3 regions of the Streptomyces sp. NPDC032745 genome follow, and region 1 is predicted to be linked to each of the others. Evidence: riboswitches for the same ligand, from Rfam matches in the RefSeq annotation. Region 1 holds a riboswitch; each other region holds the start of a gene.
The links. Region 1 has a riboswitch for cyclic di-AMP ahead of ACZ5WG_RS18900 (transglycosylase family protein). Riboswitches for the same ligand answer to the same signal wherever they lie in the genome.
Positions count from the first base shown of each region.

Region 2: linked by a shared signal. The riboswitch ahead of ACZ5WG_RS20200 (LysM peptidoglycan-binding domain-containing M23 family metallopeptidase) and the one ahead of ACZ5WG_RS18900 (transglycosylase family protein) in region 1 are both predicted to bind cyclic di-AMP.
Region 3: linked by a shared signal. The riboswitch ahead of ACZ5WG_RS28365 (M23 family metallopeptidase) and the one ahead of ACZ5WG_RS18900 (transglycosylase family protein) in region 1 are both predicted to bind cyclic di-AMP.

Region 1 covers NZ_JBVING010000006.1:406,671-413,153, forward strand. The annotation lists gene ACZ5WG_RS18890 (cytochrome P450 family protein) at 1-179, shown strand, start outside; gene ACZ5WG_RS18895 (LysM peptidoglycan-binding domain-containing protein) at 282-1,322, shown strand; cyclic di-AMP (ydaO/yuaA leader) riboswitch at 1,605-1,776, shown strand; gene ACZ5WG_RS18900 (transglycosylase family protein) at 1,779-2,471, shown strand; gene eno (phosphopyruvate hydratase) at 2,748-4,034, shown strand; gene ACZ5WG_RS18910 (FtsB family cell division protein) at 4,139-4,627, shown strand; gene ACZ5WG_RS18915 (DUF501 domain-containing protein) at 4,702-5,277, shown strand; gene ACZ5WG_RS18920 (Ppx/GppA phosphatase family protein) at 5,274-6,215, shown strand.
Region 2 covers NZ_JBVING010000007.1:233,698-240,180, forward strand. The annotation lists gene ACZ5WG_RS20195 (SGNH/GDSL hydrolase family protein) at 1-386, opposite strand, end outside; gene ACZ5WG_RS20200 (LysM peptidoglycan-binding domain-containing M23 family metallopeptidase) at 555-1,523, opposite strand; cyclic di-AMP (ydaO/yuaA leader) riboswitch at 1,526-1,702, opposite strand; gene ACZ5WG_RS20205 (tyrosine-protein phosphatase) at 2,014-2,835, shown strand; gene ACZ5WG_RS20210 (aspartate aminotransferase family protein) at 2,892-4,274, opposite strand; gene hpnH (adenosyl-hopene transferase HpnH) at 4,271-5,299, opposite strand; gene ACZ5WG_RS20220 (phosphorylase family protein) at 5,305-6,006, opposite strand; gene shc (squalene--hopene cyclase) at 6,006-6,483, opposite strand, start outside.
Region 3 covers NZ_JBVING010000012.1:153,834-160,316, reverse strand. The annotation lists gene ACZ5WG_RS28380 (bifunctional acetate--CoA ligase family protein/GNAT family N-acetyltransferase) at 1-476, opposite strand, end outside; gene ACZ5WG_RS28375 (HPr family phosphocarrier protein) at 661-942, shown strand; gene ACZ5WG_RS28370 (GntR family transcriptional regulator) at 1,111-1,776, opposite strand; gene ACZ5WG_RS28365 (M23 family metallopeptidase) at 1,978-2,772, opposite strand; cyclic di-AMP (ydaO/yuaA leader) riboswitch at 2,786-2,944, opposite strand; gene ACZ5WG_RS28360 (M16 family metallopeptidase) at 3,128-4,495, opposite strand; gene ACZ5WG_RS28355 (M16 family metallopeptidase) at 4,516-5,865, opposite strand; gene ACZ5WG_RS28350 (DNA gyrase/topoisomerase IV subunit A) at 6,132-6,483, shown strand, end outside.

The DNA.
Region 1 (6,483 bases):
ACTACTGCCTGGGTGCTCCGCTCGCACGACTTGAAGGGCAGACGGCGCTTGCGACTTTGCTGACGCGTCTGCCAGATCTGGAACTCGCTGTTCCGCCCAACGAGCTTCGCTGGCGCGGGGGTCTGATCATGCGTGGCCTGCGCACTCTTCCCGTCAGGTTCACAGCTCGAAACATCTGAAGGGTCCCTGACCGTAAGTCAGCCCCCGCCAGGAGTTGTTACTGACGTGCTAAGACGGCTAGGTTCTGCCGTTACCCAGTCGTTATGCGAAAGGTGCAGCTCATGCGTTCCGGGAACGGCCGCCACAGACGCCCCCGCCAGGTACCCGCGATAGTCGTCACCGCCGGAGTCACCGGTTCCGCCTTGGCCCTGCCACTCCTCGCCGCCACCGGCGCGAGCGCGGCGGACACCTCCACGTGGGACAAGGTCGCCGAGTGCGAGAGCGGCGGCTCCTGGAGCGCCAACTCCGGCAGCGGGTCGTACGGCGGACTTTCGTTCACGCAGGAGCAGTGGAACTCCTCGGGTGGCCTCGACTTCGCCGAGCGCCCCGACCTCGCCAGCCGTTCGCAGCAGATCGCCGTCGCCGAGCGGGTCCTGGGCACCCAGGGCCCCCGGGCGTGGGGGCAGTGCTCGGAGTCGGCCGGGCTGACCCAGCAGGCCCCCGCCGCGGCCGTGGACCCGGGCCTGCCCGGCACGCTCGGCCCCGTCGCCCCGAGCGCCTCGCGCCCCGACGACTCGGTCCCGGCCGGCGGTTCCGGCGCCAAGGCGAGGGACTTCGGCGCCCCGACCCAGGCCCCCACGCCGGTCTTCACGCTCCCGCCGGCGCCGCTCGCACCGAACAGCGGACTGCCCGTCATGCCCGACCCGGACGTGCCGTCCACGTCGCCGACCGTCCCGGGGCTCCCGGGCGACCCGACCGCGAACCCGGGTACCCCCACGGCCCCGACGACGCCCACCGCGCCGACGACCCCGGGGAGCCCGACCACGCCCGGGAACCCGGCGGACCCGACTGCTCCGGTCACCCCGGCCGACCCCGGCGCCCCCGCGGCCCCGGGTACCCCGGGCGCCTCCACCGACCCGAGTGCCATCCCGGACACCTCCGGCACCGGCAAGCACCGTGGTACGCCAGCCCTCGAGCTGACCGCCGCATCTGAGGGGGCGTCGGCGCCCTCGTACACCGTCCAGGCGGGCGACAGCCTGGCCACCATCGCGTCTGCCAAGAAGGTCAAGGGCGGCTGGAACGCGCTCTACCAGGCCAACGAGCAGGTCATCGGCAATGACGCCGATCTGATCAAGCCCGGCCAGAACCTGGATCTAAGCTAGGAATAGCGGCACTTCGGACACCCGGAAAGAGCTGAATGTCCGTTATCTGCAAGTGAGACATGTGTCTCTTCCGGTCAACTGGCGTGTCCCGCCTGGAGCCTTCCGCAAACCCCGTCCTCACCTGCGCAAACGGCAGTAAAGGGAGCGCAAGTAGGGGCCGTTTCTCCCCGGTGTTCCTCGTTGAACATCGGGGAGAGACCTGCCTACCTTCTGAGTCGCCCGCCACCGCGGGCTCCTTCGACCGCATCGCCGAATCCTGCCGGCGGCCGGAGGGAACAGTCGTCGCGTCAAGCGCCGAAGGCAGGAGCGGGGGAACCAAGGTAGGCGCCGGGACCGGCCGTTGAGAGACGGTCACGGAAACGGCTAGGGGTTAAGTCGTGCGCCACGTCGCACGGCCGGGCACTCATCCGCCCGAACCCGACAGCTCACCTCGCAGGCGTCGGTGAGGAGAACTCCATGCTGCTTTCCGGCAAGGGCAAGCACCGCCGCGCCTCCAAGGCCGCCCGCATCGTCACGCTCGCCGGCGTCACCGGCGTCGCCGTCGCCGCCCCGCTGATGGCGGCCGGCTCGGCCTCCGCCGCCACCGCCACCGAGTGGGACCGCGTCGCGCAGTGCGAGTCCGGCGGCAACTGGTCCATCAACACGGGCAACGGCTACTACGGCGGCCTGCAGTTCTCGTCCTCCACCTGGGCCGCGTACGGCGGCAAGGCGTACGCCGCGCAGGCCAACCAGGCCTCCAAGTCGCAGCAGATAGCCGTCGCCGAGAAGGTCCTCAAGGGCCAGGGCAAGGGCGCGTGGCCGTCCTGCGGCGTCGGCCTCTCCAACTCCTCTTACACCGGCGGTGGTACGACCGACACCCCGAAGAAGACGGAGCAGAAGACCGAGACCAAGAAGACCCAGCCGAAGAAGACCGAGCCGAAGAAGGAGACGAAGCGCTCCGAGGCTCCGACGACCCGCTCCGAGCGCTCCGAGGCCCCGGCCCCGAAGACCGGCAACGGCTCGTACGAGGTCAAGCCCGGCGACACCCTGGGCACCATCGCCGAGGCCAACGGCGTCAAGGGCGGCTGGGAGAAGCTCTTCGAGCTCAACAAGGACATCGTCTCGGACGCCGACCTGATCTTCCCGGGTCAGAAGCTGAAGCTCAGCTGAACCCTGCCGTAACAACTGCGGCACCGAGCACAACACGCAGCATCCCCACCGCCCGGCGCGTCTTCCCCCCACGCGCCGGGCGGCGGCGTTTTGTCCGGCCGGGACGCCGGTGGTCAGGAGTCCTATGTACCGGAAGGCGGGTATTCGGGCCCTTTTTCGTCCCAGGAGGCGGGCGGTCGGCCGGCCCAGTGCCCGGAGCCGGTTAGGCTCTAGTCGGCGAGGCCGTCCCACGGCCTGACATGCCACCGCACACCCAGCGTCACATCCCAGAAGGAGATGCTCGTGCCGTCCATCGACGTCGTCGTAGCCCGGGAAATCCTGGACTCCCGAGGCAACCCCACGGTCGAGGTCGAGGTGGGCCTCGACGATGGCAGCACCGGCCGTGCTGCAGTTCCGTCCGGCGCCTCCACCGGTGCCTTCGAGGCCATTGAGCTCCGTGACGGTGACCCCAACCGTTACATGGGCAAGGGTGTCGAGAAGGCCGTCCTCGCGGTCATCGAGCAGATCGGCCCGGAGCTCGTCGGCTACGACGCCACCGAGCAGCGCCTGATCGACCAGGCCATGTTCGACCTGGACGCCACCGACAACAAGGGCTCGCTCGGCGCCAACGCCATCCTCGGCGTGTCCCTCGCCGTCGCGCACGCCGCGTCCGAGGCCTCGGACCTCCCGCTCTTCCGCTACCTCGGCGGCCCGAACGCGCACCTGCTGCCCGTTCCGATGATGAACATCCTCAACGGTGGGTCGCACGCCGACTCCAACGTGGACATCCAGGAGTTCATGATCGCCCCGATCGGCGCGGAGTCCTTCTCCGAGGCCCTGCGCTGGGGTGCCGAGGTCTACCACACCCTCAAGAAGGTCCTGCACACCAAGGGCCTCTCCACCGGCCTGGGCGACGAGGGCGGCTTCGCCCCGAACCTGGAGTCCAACCGCGCCGCGCTCGACCTCATCGTCGAGGCCATCAAGCAGGCCGGCTACACCCCGGGCAAGGACATCGCGCTCGCGCTCGACGTCGCCGCGTCCGAGTTCTACAAGGACGGCAAGTACGAGTTCGAGGGCCAGTCCCGCTCGGCCGCCGAGATGACCGAGTACTACGAGGAGCTCGTCTCCGCGTACCCGCTCGTCTCCATCGAGGACCCGCTCTACGAGGACGACTGGGCCGGCTGGAAGGTCATCACCGACCGCCTCGGCGCCAAGGTCCAGATCGTCGGCGACGACCTCTTCGTCACCAACCCCGAGCGCCTGGCCCGCGGTATCGAGGAGGGCTCCGCGAACGCCCTGCTCGTCAAGGTGAACCAGATCGGTTCGCTGACCGAGACCCTCGACGCCGTCGAGATGGCCCAGCGCAACGGCTTCAAGTGCATGATGTCCCACCGCTCCGGTGAGACCGAGGACGTCACCATCGCCGACCTCGCCGTCGCCGTGAACTGCGGTCAGATCAAGACCGGCGCCCCGGCCCGCTCGGACCGCGTCGCCAAGTACAACCAGCTGCTGCGCATCGAGGAGATCCTCGACGACGCCGCGGTGTACGCGGGCCGCTCCGCCTTCCCGCGCTTCAAGGGCTAAGGGTTAACCACGCTCTTGCTTCCGTACGTCCCCGCACTCGGTCCCGTACCGTGTGCGGGGACGTATTGCGTAGTGCGCACCGGGTACAAGGGGAGGCGGGATCAATGGCCGGGAACCGGGATCGGTTCTCCACCTTCTCCACCGCGACCAGGCTCAAGCAGCTCGGCGAGCGGACCGCAGCCCACGTCTACCGCTCGCAGACGCGCCGCCAGGTCCGCCGCAGCCGGCTCACCGGCCGGGCCGCGCTCCTGGTGCTCGTCCTCTGTACGCTGGTCGTCGCCCTCGCGTATCCGATGCGCCAGTACGTCTCCCAGCGCTCGGAGATCGCGGAGCAGCGGCGGGCCGCCGAGGCCGCGAGCCGGCGCCTCGAACGCCTCCGCGACGAGAAGGCCCGCTGGCAGGACAACGCGTACGCGGAGCAGCAGGCGCGCAAGCACCTGCACTTCGTCCGCCCGGGCGAGATCAGCTACATCATGACCGACCCCGGGGCCGGGGCCGCCGAGCGGCACCGCACCGGAACGGCCGGATCCGGCCGGCCCTGGTACTCGAACGTCTGGGACGGCGTCGACAAGGCCGACCGCCCCGGCGAGTGACGAGCAACGGCACTCCGAGTACCGCACCCCGAGCACCGCACCCATCCACGAGAACGAAGAGACTTCCTCCAGGCATGCAGACGCCCCCGCCCCAGACCGACCGGACCGAGCCGACCGACGCGGACATCGAGGCGTTCGAGCAGCAGCTCGGCCGCCCGCCGCGCGGGCTGCGCGCCATCGCCCACCGCTGCCCCTGCGGCCAGCCGGACGTGGTGGAGACCGCCCCGCGCCTCCCCGACGGCACGCCCTTCCCGACGCTGTACTACCTCACCTGCCCGCGCGCGGCCTCCGCGATCGGCACGCTCGAGGCGAACGGTGTGATGAAGGAGATGCAGGCCCGCCTCGCCGAGGACCCCGAGCTGGCCGCCGCCTACCAGGCCGCGCACGAGGACTACATCCGTCGCCGCGACGCCATCGAGGTGCTGCAGGGCTTCCCGAGCGCCGGCGGGATGCCGGACCGGGTGAAGTGCCTGCACGTGCTGGTCGGCCACTCGCTCGCCGCCGGCCCCGGGGTGAACCCGTTCGGCGACGAGGCGCTGGCGATGCTGCCGGAGTGGTGGGCCAAGGGCGCCTGCGTCACCCCGTGCGCGGAGAAGGCGGAGGCCGCGGAGGCCGCGGAGGCCGCGGACAAGAAGGAGCCGGACGCGTGACCCGGGTCGCCGGCATCGACTGCGGTACCAACTCCATCCGCCTGCTCGTCGCGGACTGCGACCCGCTGACCGGCGAGCTGGTCGAGCTGGACCGGCGGATGACGATCGTCCGCCTCGGCCAGGGCGTGGACAAGACGGGCCGGCTGGCCCCGGAGGCGCTCGAGCGCACGTTCGCGGCCTGCCGCGAGTACGCGGCGGTGATCAAGGAGCTGGGTGCGGAGCGGCTGCGCTTCGTGGCGACCTCGGCCTCCCGCGACGCCGAGAACCGGGACGAGTTCGTGCAGGGGGTCCTCGGCATCCTGGGCGTCGAGCCCGAGGTGATCTCCGGTGACCAGGAGGCGGAGTTCTCCTTCATCGGTGCCACCAAGGAGCTGACGGGCACCACGCACATGGAGAAGCCGTTCCTGGTGGTGGACATCGGCGGCGGCTCGACCGAGTTCGTGGTCGGCGAGGAGCACGTACGGGCGGCCCTTTCGGTCGACGTGGGCTGCGTCCGCATGACCGAGCGCCACCTGGTCGTGGACGGTGCGGTCACCGACCCGCCGACCGAGCAGCAGATCGCCGCCATACGGGCCGACATCGAGGCGGCGCTGGACCTCGTGGAGCAGACGGTCCCGCTGTCCGAGGCGCGCACGCTGGTGGGCCTGGCCGGCTCGGTGACCACGGTCGCCGGGATCGCCCTCGGGCTGCCGGAGTACATCTCCTCGGCGATCCACCACGCGCGCGTCCCGTACGAGACGGTCCGGGAGATCAGTGGGCGGATGCTGACGGCCACGCACGCCGAACGCGCGGCGATCCCGGTCCTGCACCCGGGCCGGGTGGACGTCATCGGCGCGGGCACCCTGGTGCTGCTCGCGATCATGGAGCGCATCGGCGCCTCGGAAGTCGTGGTCTCGGAGCACGACATCCTCGACGGAATCGCCTGGTCCATCGCCTGACGGGCGGGTCGCGGGGGGCTTGTGCGGGGCTCGTGCGAGGGTCGCGGAGGGCCTGCCGAGGACCTCTGCGGGCCCTTACGGGGGTCTTAGGTCCCCTCGTGCACAGAAAGTTCGTGAAGTTCTTCACAAGGAAAAGGGGCCTGATGGGCCGCGGGAAGGGCCCTTCGGGGGGCTCCCGGGGCTCGCAGGCCCTTTTTGCCTGAACGTTCGTGTGTTTCGAGGGCGCGGTCCGGCCTCGTCGGTAGGTATCCACCAACCCGGTGGTCTA
Region 2 (6,483 bases), on a different contig from region 1:
TCGAAGCCGGTGGTGATCATGACGTGGCCGACGGCTCCGGTGAGGTCGGCCACGGCCGCCTCGAACCGCTCCGCCACGTCGTCGGGGTCGCTGCCGGGCCGGATGATGTCGTTGCCGCCGGCGCAGAAGCTCACCAGGTCCGGTGCGAGCTCCTTGGCCCGGGGGACCTGTTCGGCCACGATCTGGTCGAGGAGGCGCCCCCGCACGGCCAGGTTCGCGTACCGGAATTCATGTTCCTCGCGCTGATCGGCCAGGAGTACGGCCAGCCGGTCCGCCCAGCCGAGAAAGGTCTCCCCGGGCCCCGGGTCCCCCACACCCTCGGTGAAGCTGTCCCCGATCGCCGCGTACGAGCCGATGGTCTTGAGTGTCGTCTTCGTCGCTGCCACGAGAACACATCCTTCACCCCGGCACGTGACCTACGCCACCGTAGGAAGGGGTTGACGGACCGTGATCTATACCACCTGGTCGGTACGGAATAACAAGGCGTGGGGCCGGGACCCCCCTCGGGTCCCGGCCCCACGAGTCCGGTTGCCTCGCTCCGACGGCGGGAGCCGTCAGATGCTCACGCCCTTGGTGCGGAGGTAGGCCAGCGGGTCGATGTCCGAGCCGTAGGACGGTCCGGTGCGGATCTCGAAGTGCAGGTGCGGGCCGGTCGAGTTGCCGGTGGAGCCGGAGAGGCCGATGGTCTGGCCGCCGGTGACGCTCTGGCCGGCCGAGACGGAGAGCTGGGACAGGTGGCCGTACTGGGAGTACTTGCCGTCCGCGTGCCGGATGACGACCTCGTTGCCGTACGCGCCGGCCCAGCCGGCGGAGACCACGGTGCCCGCGCCCACGGCCCGGACGGTGGTGCCGGAGCTCGCGATGAAGTCGACACCGGTGTGGTAGCCGCTGGACCACATGGCTCCGGGGGTCTTGTACTGGGTCGAGATCCCGCCGCCGACGGGGGCGACGAAGCCGGCGGCGGTGACCGTACCGGCGGAGGACTTGGCGGCGGTGCTCTTCTTGGCGGGCGCGGCGGCGGCTGCGGCCGCGGGGGCGGCGGGGGCCGGCGCGGCGTCCGAGGAGCCCTTGCCGTCCGAGGCCGAGGACTTCTTCGCCGGGGCCGGAGCGGACTCCTCGGCCGGAGCCTGCGCAGCCGGAGCCGCCCCGCCCCGCGCACCGAGGGTCAGCTTCAGCCCGGGGTGGATCAGCGACGGGTCGGTGCCGACGGCCTCGCGGTTGTCGGCGTACAGCTGCTGCCAGCCGCCCGAGAGGTGGCGGTCCTGGGCGATCTTGGAGAGGTAGTCGCCCGGCACGACCGTGTAGACGGCCGGCGCGGACTGCGCGGCAGCGGCGGGCGCGGCCTGCAGCGCCACCGGAACCTGCGGGGCCTGCACGGGAGCCGTGGCGGGGGCGGCGACCGCGTGGGCGCCGGCGGCACCCAGCAGCGGCAGCGCGAGGGCCGCACCACCGGTGCCTGCCACGGCGAAGCCGCGCGCCACGGAACGGGACTTGGGACGGCGGTGCTTACCCTTTGCAGGCATGGCGAATTCCTCTCCGTCGCCTGCGAGGTGAGCTGTCGGGTTCGGACTGGAGATGTCCGGCCGTACATGAACGGAGCATGTACGGCTTCACCCCGAGCTGCGCCGATACAAAGATCGGGAACAGCGGCTTACCTGGTTCCCCCGCTCCTGCCGCGCGCGTGAATAGTCGGGTGCGGTTTCCGGACGGCGGCAGGATTCGGCGGTCCATCCGGATCGATCGCGAAGGTAATCGAGTTCAGCCGCACGGAACAAGCCACGAATTTCCTGACGGATTCACAGGCCGGGGAGTTCGGCGGAATTCCGGTCACCCTCCGTCCATTCCCCGCCGCCAACAACCGCCCCGGCCGGGCCTTTCGACTTCGACGATCAGGCACTCACGGTCACCGTATGATCTGGCTCACGGGGCTGCACCCGATCTCGCCTCCGGTTATGGCAAGTTGGCCCCAAGTAGCGTAATTCGGACATCCCACGACGACGCGGAGGAGTTCCCGTGACCCAGCAGATACCCCAGCCCCCGCGGACGGAGCCCGTACCGGAGCCGGAGCTGGCCGGAGTGCGCAACTTCCGCGATGTGGGCGGCCTTCCGACCACCGACGGACTGAGGGTCAAGCCAGGAAAACTGTTCCGTAGCGGACATCTGGCACATGCCACCGAAACCGACGCAGAATTCCTCGCGTCGCTCGGCCTCCACACGATTTTCGACTTCCGCAACGGCGCCGACCACGCCCTCGAGGGACCCGACGTCGAGCTTCCCGGCGTGCGGAACGTCAACATCCCGCTTTCGGATCCGGCCGACGGCAAGGAATTCTGGAAGATGGTCCGCGGGGGCGATCTCGAGCAGCTCCGCGGAATCCTGGGCGAGGGGAAGGGAGCCGCCCGGATGGCCAACTCGTACCGTTCGATGGTCAAGCACCGCACCGCCGAGCACGGCCGGGTCGTGCGCGCCCTCGCCGAGGACAGCGTTCCGGCGCTCATGCACTGCGCGGCCGGCAAGGACCGGGCCGGCCTGTCGATCGCCGTCACCCTGCTCGCGCTCGGCGTCGAGCGCGAGGCGATCGTGGCGGACTACCTGGAGTCCAACGCCCCGCACCGCCGCTACCGGGTGCGCCGTACCAGTGACGCCCCCGAGGCCCGCTCCCCCGAGGTGATGGAGCTGCTCTCCCCGCTCTTCGACGCCCGCGCCGAGTACCTGACGGCCGCCTTCGACACCATCGACGAGCACTGGGGCGGGGTCGACCGGTACCTCGCCGAGGGCCTCGGACTCACGCCCGAGACCCTCGACCGGCTGCGGGAGCAGCTGCTCGACCGATGACCCGGCGATGACCCGACCGACGGCCCGGCCGGGAAACCGGGCAGCGGAGCAGGCCGTCAGCCGCCGCCGACGGCCTGCTTCACCAGCGTCCTGCCGAAGTCCCACATCAGAGCGCCTCCGCCGTGCGCCTCGTCCATGACCGCGCGGAAGGCGCCGACGAACCGGTCGACGTCCCGCTCGTCCACGATCAGCGGCGGGATGAGCTTGATGACCTCCAGATGGTCGCCGGAGACCTGCGTCAGGATCCGGTGCTTCTGCAGCAGCGGCACCACGACCATCTGGGCGAAGAGCCCCTTGCGGGCCGCCTGGAGCATGGTCCACCGGCTGCGCAGCCCCAGCGAGGACGGCCGCCCGAACTCGATCCCGATCATGAGGCCGCGCCCCCGCACCTCGTGGAGCAGCTCGTACTCGTCCACGAGCGCCGCGAGCCGCCCGCGCAGCAGGTCGCCCATCGCGCGGGCGTTCGCGACCACCGACTCGTCCTCCATGACGCAGAGCACGGCCAGCCCGGCCGCCATCGCCTGCGCGTTGGATCCGAAGCTGGCGGAGTGCACCAGCACCCGGTCCATGGACGAATAGACCTTTTTGAAGATCCAGTCCTTGCCCAGGGTCGCGCCGACCGGCACGTAGCCGCCCGACAGTGCCTTGGCCACGCACACCAGGTCCGGCTCCACGCCCGGCTCGTGCTGGTACGCGTAGAAATCGCCGGTCCGGCCGAGGCCCGTCTGCACCTCGTCGGCGATCAGCAACGCCTTGTGCCGGTGCAGCAGCTCCTGCGCTGCGAGCAGGAACCCGGGCGGGGCCGCGAGCACGCCCTTGCCCTGGACCGGCTCGACGACGAAGGCGGCGACGTCGCCCCGCTTCAGCTCCCGCTCCAGGGCTGCCAGGTCCCCGAGGGCGATCTTCGTATCGGGCAGCAGCGGCGCGAAGCCGTCCCGGAACCCGCCCTCCCCGTTGACCGAGAGCGAACCCGCGGTCAGGCCGTGGAAGGCGTGGTCGCAGTAGAGAACCCTCGTCCGCCCGGTGGCGTACCGGGCGAACTTCAGGGCGGTCTCCACGGCCTCGGTGCCGCTGTTGCCGAAGAAGACCCGGTCCAGGTGCGGGCTGTGGGAGAGCAGCTTCTCCGCCAGCAGCCCGGGCAGCGGCTGGCAGTCGAAGCGGGTCAGATCGGCGAGCTGTGCGTCCAGGACGTCGTGCAGGGCCTGGCGGACCACCGGGTGGTGGCGGCCCAGGCCCATCACTCCGAACCCGGCCAGCATGTCCAGGTAGTCGTTGCCGTCGGCGTCCCAGAAGTGCGCGCCCTCGGCCCGTACGTAGACCTTGTCGAAGCCGATCGTGTGCAGCATCCGGGGCAGCTGGTGGTTGAGGTGCTTGGTGTGCAGCTCGTACCGTTCCCCGCCCCGCTCGTCCAGCAGGGCGCGGAGGTCGAAGCCGGTCACTGCTTCTCCCGGTTCCCCGAGACCGTCTCCCGGGCCGCGCGCAGGGACTCCTTGAGGGAGCCCATGGTGGCGAGGACGGCGGTGGGCTCGTAGCCGCAGTGCGCCATGCAATTCGCGCAGCGCGGGTCCTTTCCGCGGCCGTACTTGCTCCAGTCGGTCTCCTCGATCAGTTCCCGGTACGTCGGCACGTAGCCGTCGCTCATCAGATAGCAGGGGCGCTGCCAGCCGAAGAGGGAGTAATTGGGAATGGCCCAGGCGGTGCAGGGGAAATCCACCTTGCCTTCCAGGAAGTCGAGGAAGAGCGGGGAGTGGTTGAGCCGCCAGCGCCTCCGGTTTCCGCCCGCGAAGGCCTTCTTGAAGAGTTCCCTGGTCTGTTCGACGCCCAGGAAGTGTTCCTGGTCAGGGGCCTTTTCGTAGGCGTAGGCGGGCGAGATCATCATTTCGTCGACCTTGAGGTCGTCATTGAGGTAGTTGAGCACCTCGATGATCGTCTGCGGGGTGTCGGTGTTGAAGAAGGTGGAGTTGGTGGTGACCCGGAACCCGCGCCGCTTCGCCTCCTTGATGGCGGCGACCGCCTCGTCGAAGACGCCTTCCTTGGCGACCGACTCGTCGTGCCGTTCGCGCAGCCCGTCGATGTGCACGGCGAAGGCGAAGTACGGGGACGGGGTGAACTTCTCGATCTTCTTGCGCAGCAGCATCGCGTTGGTGCAGAGGAACACGTACTTCCGCTTGGCCACCAACTGCCGCACGATCTCGTCGATCTGCGGGTGCATCAGGGGCTCGCCGCCCGCGATGGACACCATGGGTGCGCCGGACTCCAGGACGGCGCCGACGGCCTGGGCGACCGGCATGCGCTGCTTGAGCACGCCGGCCGGGTGCTGGATCTTCCCGCACCCCTCGCAGGCCAGGTTGCAGGCGTAGAGCGGCTCCAGCTCGACGATCAGCGGGAACTTCTCACGCTTGCGGAGCTTCTGTTCGAGAAGATACGTCCCGACCCTGATGGACTGTCGCAGTGGCATGGCCATCTGGCTCACCTCCTGGGGAGCAGCAAAGAACGGTGCCAGTCATGAAACGCGGGCAGTACGGCACGCAGTACGCGGAAGGCCGATATTCCACCGCGGAACGTGCCGATACGGACGAGCTCATGCTCCGGAGCGTCCACGATCACCCGGACGGCCGCAACCGGACGGTTCCAGCCATCTTCGGCGGCCCGGGTGGCCGTCCACAGGGTGGCCGCGGACTCCATGTCGACCGCGATGGCGCCGGTGGCGCGCAGCTGGGCGCGTTCCTGGCCGCGGACGACGTGGTCGGATCCGGTCAGTGCGCCGGTGTGCACGGTCCGGCCCGGAGCGGCCCGGGCCAGTGCCTCGGCGAGCAGGGCGGTGCCGGCGCACGTGACGGTGCCCCGCGGGTCCCGGGTCTCCTCGGCGACGACGAGGTCGCCGGGGCTCATGCCGGGGACCAGCCCGGCGCAGAACCCGGTGGCCAGGACCGGGGCAAGGTGCAGCCCCGGCTCGGCGAGCGCCCGGCCGACGGCCCGCTCGGCGGCGCGCGGGCCCATGCCGGTCCGCAGGACGGAGTAGCCGGGTGCCGTGCGGGCGCCGCCGCGGCTGCCGCCGCTGCGCAGGGCCGCCTGCTCGATGCGCAGGGCGCAGGCGACCAGCAGCGGGGCCGGCGGCGCGGCGGGCGGCGGCGCGGGCGGCTCGGGCCCGCCGGCCCGGGCGGCGGCCATCATGCCTCCCCGGGCGCGAAGGGTTCCCCGTACAGATAGCGGCCGAGCGCGGTGAGCGGGAACACCTGCCGGTACAGGTGGTAGTTGATGGAGAAGTCCCAGGGGAAGCCGGTGCCGGTGAAGTACGGCTCGTCCCAGGAGCCGTCCTCCAGCTGGGTATCCACCAGGTACCCGACGCCCCGCTCGACGGCCTTGCCGTCCCGCTCCCCCGCCGAGAGCAGCGCCATGAGCGCCCAGGCGGTCTGCGAGGCGGTCGAGGCCCCCTTCCCGGCCCATGCCGGGTCCTTGTACGAGCGCTGGTCCTCGCCCCACCCGCCGTCCTCGTTCTGTACGGATTCCAGCCAGCGCACGGCCCGCCGGATCGCGGGATGCGCCGGGGCGATGCCGGCGGCGGTCAGGGCCGGGACCACCGACCCGGTCCCGTACACGTAGTTGGTGCCCCATCGGCCGAACCAGGCCCCGGTGGGCTCCTGTTCG
Region 3 (6,483 bases), on a different contig from region 1:
TTGATCATCTTGCCGTTGGCGGGCAGTACCTCGGCCGCGAACCGGCGGATGCCCCGCTCGCGGGCGACCGCGCCGATGTGTTCGAGGAGCGCGGAGGCGACCCCGCGGCCCTGGTGGGCGTCCTGGACGAGGAAGGCCACCTCGGCCTCGTCGGCGGGGGCGGAGGCGGGCCGGCCGTCGGGGCCGATCCGGTCGTAGCGGACGGTGCCGATGAACTCCTCGCCGATGGTCGCCGCGAGGCCGACCCGGTCCACGTAGTCGTGGTGCGTGAAGCGGTGCACGTCGCGGTCGGACAGCCGGGGGTAGGGCGCGAAGAAGCGGTAGTACTTCGACTCGTCGGAGACCTGCTCGTAGAAGCTGACCAGCCGGCCCGCGTCCTCCGTGGTGATGGGCCTGATCCGGGCGGTGCCGCCGTCGCGCAGGACGACGTCCGCTTCCCAGTGGGCCGGGTACGAGGGGTCCGACGCGGTGGTCATGCGGCGATCTTAAGGCCAGGACCGGCCGGACAGCTCCTGCGCGGCGCGCGAGGCAAGCAGGGGCAAATGAGTGCAAGCTGGGGTAGGTCGAACCGCGGAGGATTCGAGCCGAAGGTCGGTCGGAGCATTCGAGGCGCCGTGAGAGACTGGTCTAGACAACCGTAAGAACCTGAAGGGCATCACCATGGCAGAGCGCCGCGTCAACGTCGGCTGGGCCGAGGGCCTGCACGCTCGTCCCGCCTCGATCTTCGTCCGCGCGACGACCGCTTCCGGCGTCCCGGTGACCATCTCGAAGGCCGACGGGAACCCCGTCAACGCCGCGTCCATGCTCGCGGTGCTCGGCCTGGGCGCCCAGGGCGGCGAGGAGATCATCCTCGCGTCCGACGCCGAGGGTGCCGAGGCGGCGCTGGACCGCCTCGCGAAGCTGGTCGCCGAGGGCCTCGAGGAGCTCCCCGAGACCGTCTGACCCTTCGGGTTCGCCCCCGGGCGTGCGACGAAGCCGCGGCCGCCGGAATTCCGGCGGCCGCGGCTTCGTCGTTTTCAGGAATTCCATCGCCCGCACCGGGTGACCGCGAATGCGCCGCCAATGCGCCGCGAATTCGGACGCCGCCCCCACATTAATACGCGCTATTTGTTAATGCGGACCGCCCGCCATGTTTACGGCATGTTGCGAAGTCCTCACGCGCAGCCGGTGCGCCCCGGCCGCCCGGTCCGCGTGGATCGCCGTCAGCGCCCGCGCCCGCTCGGCGTCCCCGCGCGCCACCGCGTCCACGATCGCCCCGTGCTCCGCCCAGGACTCCACGGGCCGGGCCGGCGCCTCCACGGCGTACATCCACGCGACCTTGTGCCGCATTTGCGTGAGCAGCGCGATCAGCCCGGGGCTGCCGGAGGCCTGGGCGAGGGTCTCGTGGAACCAGCCGCCCAGGGACCGCAGGTCCTCCCCCTGCCCCCGCCTGGCCCGCTCCTGGCCCAGTCTGACCAGCCCGCGCAGCACCTTGAGGTGGGCCTCGGTGCGCCGGCGGGCGGCCCGGGCCGCGGCCAGCGGCTCGATCAGCATCCGCAGTTCCAGGAGGTCGGCCGCCTCCTGCTCGGTGGGCTCGGCGACGCAGGCTCCCGCATGCCGCCGGGTGGTGACGAAGCCCTCGGACTCCAGGGTCCGCAGTGCCTCGCGGACCGGCACGCGGGAGACCCCGTACCGGCGGGCCAGCAGCTCCTCGGTCAGCCGGCCGCCCGGCTCGAAGACTCCGGAGACGATGTCGTCGCGGATTGCCGTGCATACCGCGTGCGCAGGAATACGCAAGTCCGGACCTCCGCCTATTTCCGACTGCCGACGTCATTGCCGCGACCGTGCTGGGATCGTACTGGGACTCTATTGCAACACGCGATGTTTTCCGAGCGCGGACGGAAATCGCGAATATTTACAGCCACAATGCGGCCACGTGCGGCCACAACGCGAAGGCCCCGGCTCGGGGAGCCGGGGCCTTCGGTGAAGTGCTTCGGGTCAGACGTCGACGCCGTGGTTGCGCAGGTACGCGACCGGGTCGATGTCCGAGCCGTACTGGGCGCCGGTGCGGGCCTCGAAGTGCAGGTGCGGGCCGCTGGAGTTGCCGGTGGAGCCCGACAGGCCGATCTGCTGGCCCGGGGTGACCTGCTCGCCCACCGAGACGCTCAGCGAGGTCATGTGGCCGTACTGGGTGTAGGTGCCGTCGTTGTGCTTGATGACGACGTTGTTGCCGTACGCGCCGCCCCAGCCGGCCTCGACCACGGTTCCGGCGCCCACCGCGTGCACCGAGGTGCCGGAGGCCGCGTGGAAGTCGATGCCGGTGTGGCTGCCGGAGGACCACATGCCGCCGCCCGCGTGCCACTGGGTGCTGATGTAGGAGCCGTCGACGGGGGCGACGAAGGTGTTGAGGCGCTTGCGCTCCTCCTCGCGGGCGGCGCGCTCGGCGGCCTCGCGCTCGGCCTTCGCCTTCTCCTCGGCCTTCTGCTTGGCCTCGGCGGCGCGCGCCTTCGCGTCGGCCTCCGCCTTCGCCTTGGCGGCCGCGGCCTCTGCCGCGTGCTCCTGGGCCTCGGCCTGGGCCTCGATCTGGACCGGGAGGTCCTCGGCCGTCACGACGGCGTTCAGGCCGGTGTCCTCCATGGAGGGGGCCTTGTCCGACGCGGCGAACGCCGGGCCTGCGAGGGAGCCGACGACACCGGTGGTGGCGAGGGCGGCTATGCCGGCGTAGCCGGCGGTCTTGCGGCTCAGACGACTGGAACCACGGTGCTTACCGGCGGCACGACTGCCAAACGCCATGAAGGGGCTGATCCTTTCCTTCCTTCTCGCCTACCGGGTTAGCTGACGGGTTCGGAGCAGGAAGGTCTCCTACGGGCCCCCTCTGACGAGGCGGTCCGATTCACCCCAGGGACACATGTGGGTCCCCGGCTCCCCAGGCTCGCGCCTGACGGGGACTCGGCGATCGCTGCCCGGTGCCGCGGATGCGGCGCGTACAACTGACGGACAGCACGCCCGACGCTAGGCGGATCATCAGTCAATCGCCAAACAGACACGCCTTTTTGTTGCGTACGCCACACCACATACAAGCAACCTCTCCGCTAAACAGACAAAAAGGGCCCCGGTGGACAAGCCACCGGAGCCCTTGGGATGTCCGTCAGTTGGTGACGACGGTGACCTCGCCGATCCCGAGCGCCCGCACCGGCGCCTCGATCTGCGAGGCGTCGCCCACCAGGACGGTGACCAGGCGGTCCACCGGGAAGGCGGCCAGGACGGCCGAAGTCGCCTCCACCGTGCCCGTTTGGGCCAGCTGCGCGTACAACCGGGCCTGGTAGTCGTCCGGGAGCTCCTGCTCGACCTGGTCGGCGAGCGTGCCTGCGACGGCTGCGGCCGTCTCGAACTTGAGCGGGGCCACGCCCACCAAGTTCTGCACCGCCACGTCCCGTTCGGCATCGGTCAGGCCGCCCTCCGCGAGGGTGCGGAGCACCTTCCAGAGGTCGTCGAGCGCCGGGCCCGTGTTGGGGGTGTCCACGGAGCCGCTGATGGCGAGCATCGAGGCGCCCTTGCCGTCGGCGGTGGAGCGCAGCACCTGGCCGAAGGCGCGCACACCGTACGTGTAGCCCTTCTCCTCGCGCAGCACCTTGTCCAGGCGCGAGGTGAGGGTGCCGCCCAGGCAGTACGTGCCGAGCACCTGGGCCGCCCACACCCGGTCGTGGCGGTCCGCCCCGATCCGGCCGATCAGCAGCTGGGTCTGGACCGCGCCGGGCCGGTCCACGATGACCACGCGGCCGGTGTCGTCGGCGGTCACCGGCGGCACCGGGAGGGCAGCGGCGGTGTTGCCCGTCCAGGTGCCCAGGGTGTCCGCCAGTACGGCGTCCAGGTCGATGCCGGTCAGGTCGCCGACGACCACCGCGGTGGCGGTGGCGGGGCGTACGTGGGTCTCGAAGAAGGCACGCACGGCCGCGGAGTCGATCCGGGCGACCGTCTCCTCGGTGCCCTGGCGCGGGCGGGACATCCGCAGCGTGGCCGGGAAGAGCTGCTTCGAGAGTTCCTTGGCGGCGCGGCGCTGCGGGTTGGCCAGCTCGTGCGGGATCTCGTCGAGGCGGTTGCGCACCAGGCGGTCCACCTCGGCGTCGGCGAAGGCGGGCGCGCGCAGCGCCTCGGCGAGGAGGCCCAGCGCCTTGGCCAGCCGGGAGGCCGGCACCTCCAGGGAGACCCGCACGCCCGGGTGGTCGGCGTGCGCGTCGAGCGTGGCGCCGCAGCGCTCCAGCTCGGCCGCGAACTCCTCGGCGGAGTGCTTGTCGGTGCCCTCGGAGAGCGCGCGGGCCATGATGGTCGCGACGCCGTCCAGGCCCTGGGGCTCGGCGTCCAGCGGGGCGGCGAGGTTGACCTCGACGGCGACGACCTGCTGGCCGGGGCGGTGGCAGCGCAGCAGGGTCAGCCCGTTGGGCAGCGAGCCCCGCTCGGGCGCCGGGAAGGCCCAGGGGCGGGCCTGGCCGGCCTGCGGCTGCGGGTGGAAGGTCATCGTGACGGCTGCGGTGTCGCTCACTGCTCCGCCCCCTCGTTCTCGTCGTTCTCGTCGGCCCCGTCGGCCTCTGCCGGGAGCGGCTCGTACACCAGCACCGCGCGGTTGTCGGGGCGCAGTCGGGCCGCGGCCACGGCCTGCACCTCCTCGGCGGTGATGTCGAGGACCCGCTGGACGGCGCTGAGCGCCAGCTGCGGGTCGCCGAACAGTACGGCGAAGCGGCAGAGTTCGTCGGCGCGGCCGGCCACCGTGCTCAGCCGGTCCAGCCACTCGCGCTCCAGCTGCGCCTGGGCGCGCTCCATCTCCTCGGCCGTCGGGCCCTCGGCGGCGAACCGCGCGAGCTCCTCGTCGACGGCCGCCTCGATGTCGGGCACCTCGACCCCGCTGGACGTCTTCACGTCCAGCCAGCCCAGCGAGGGCGCGCCGGCCAGCCGCAGCATGCCGAAGCCGGCCGCCACGGCCGTCTGGTCGCGGCGGACCAGGCGGTTGTGCAGCCGGGAGGACTCGCCGCCGCCCAGGACGGTCAGCGCCACGTCGGCGGCGTCGCATTCGCGGGTGCCGTCGTGCGGGAGCCGGTAGGCGGCCATCAGCGCGCGGGCCGGGACCTCCTCGACGATCTCCTCGCGCAGCTCCCGGCCCATGATCTCGGGCAGCGTGCCGTCGCGCGGCGGCTGCTTGCCGTCGTGCCCGGGGATGGTCCCGAAGTACTTCTCGATCCAGGCGAGCGTCTGCTCGGGGTCGATGTCGCCGACGACCGACAGCACCGCGTTGTTGGGCGCGTAGTACGTACGGAAGAAGGAGCGGGCGTCCTCCAGGGAGGCCGCGTCCAGGTCGGCCATGGAGCCGATCGGGGTGTGGTGGTACGGGTGGCCCTCGGGGTACGCCAGGGCGGTCAGCTTCTCGAAGGCCGTGCCGTACGGGACGTTGTCGTACCGCTGGCGGCGCTCGTTCTTGACGACGTCGCGCTGGTTCTCCATGGACTCGTCGTCCAGGGCCGCCAGCAGCGAGCCCATCCGGTCCGCCTCGAGCCAGAGCGCGAGCTCCAGCTGGTGGGCCGGCATGGTCTCGAAATAGTTGGTCCGCTCGAAGCTGGTCGTGCCGTTGAGCGAACCCCCGGCACCCTGGACGAGCTCGAAGTGGCCGTTGCCGGGTACGCTCGCCGAGCCCTGGAACATCAGGTGCTCGAAGAGGTGAGCCAGACCGGTTCGCCCCTTGACTTCATGGCGCGATCCGACGTCGTACCAGAGGCAGACCGCGGCGACCGGGGTCAGGTGATCCTCGGAGAGCACCACGCGCAGGCCGTTGGCCAGCCTGTGCTCGGTCGCTGTGAGGCCGCCGGAGCCGGCCTGGGCTGTGGCCGTGTGACCCATGGGCATGTGGTCCCTTCGATCGCGATGCAGAGATTTCCGTCAGACCTGCCACTGTATGCAAGCGCGTCGGGGACCGGAGAAGTTCCCGGCTCAGACTCCCCCGAGGACTCCGTCCAGGGGGTTCCCCCAGGGTCGGAGTCGGCGTTGTCGGTGCCTCGGGCCACAATGGTCCGCGACAACCCCCGTCAGCACCTGTCACACCACCCGCCAGACAACCCGCAAGACCCCCAGCACACTTTCTTTCTTGGTTAAGGAGCCGCGCAGCGATGGCCCGCCGCAGCACGAAGACCCCGCCGCCGGAGGATTTCGAGGAGAAGATCCTCGACATCGACGTCGTCGACGAAATGCAGGGCTCCTTCCTCGAGTACGCGTACTCGGTGATCTACTCCCGCGCCCTGCCCGACGCCCGCGACGGCATGAAGCCGGTGCACCGGCGCATCGTCTACCAGATGAACGAGATGGGCCTGCGCCCCGACCGCGGCTACGTGAAGTGCGCCCGCGTCGTCGGCGAGGTCATGGGCAAGCTGCACCCGCACGGTGACGCGTCGATCTACGACGCCCTCGTGCGCATGGCCCAGCCCTTCTCGATGCGGCTGCCGCTCGTCGACGGCCACGGCA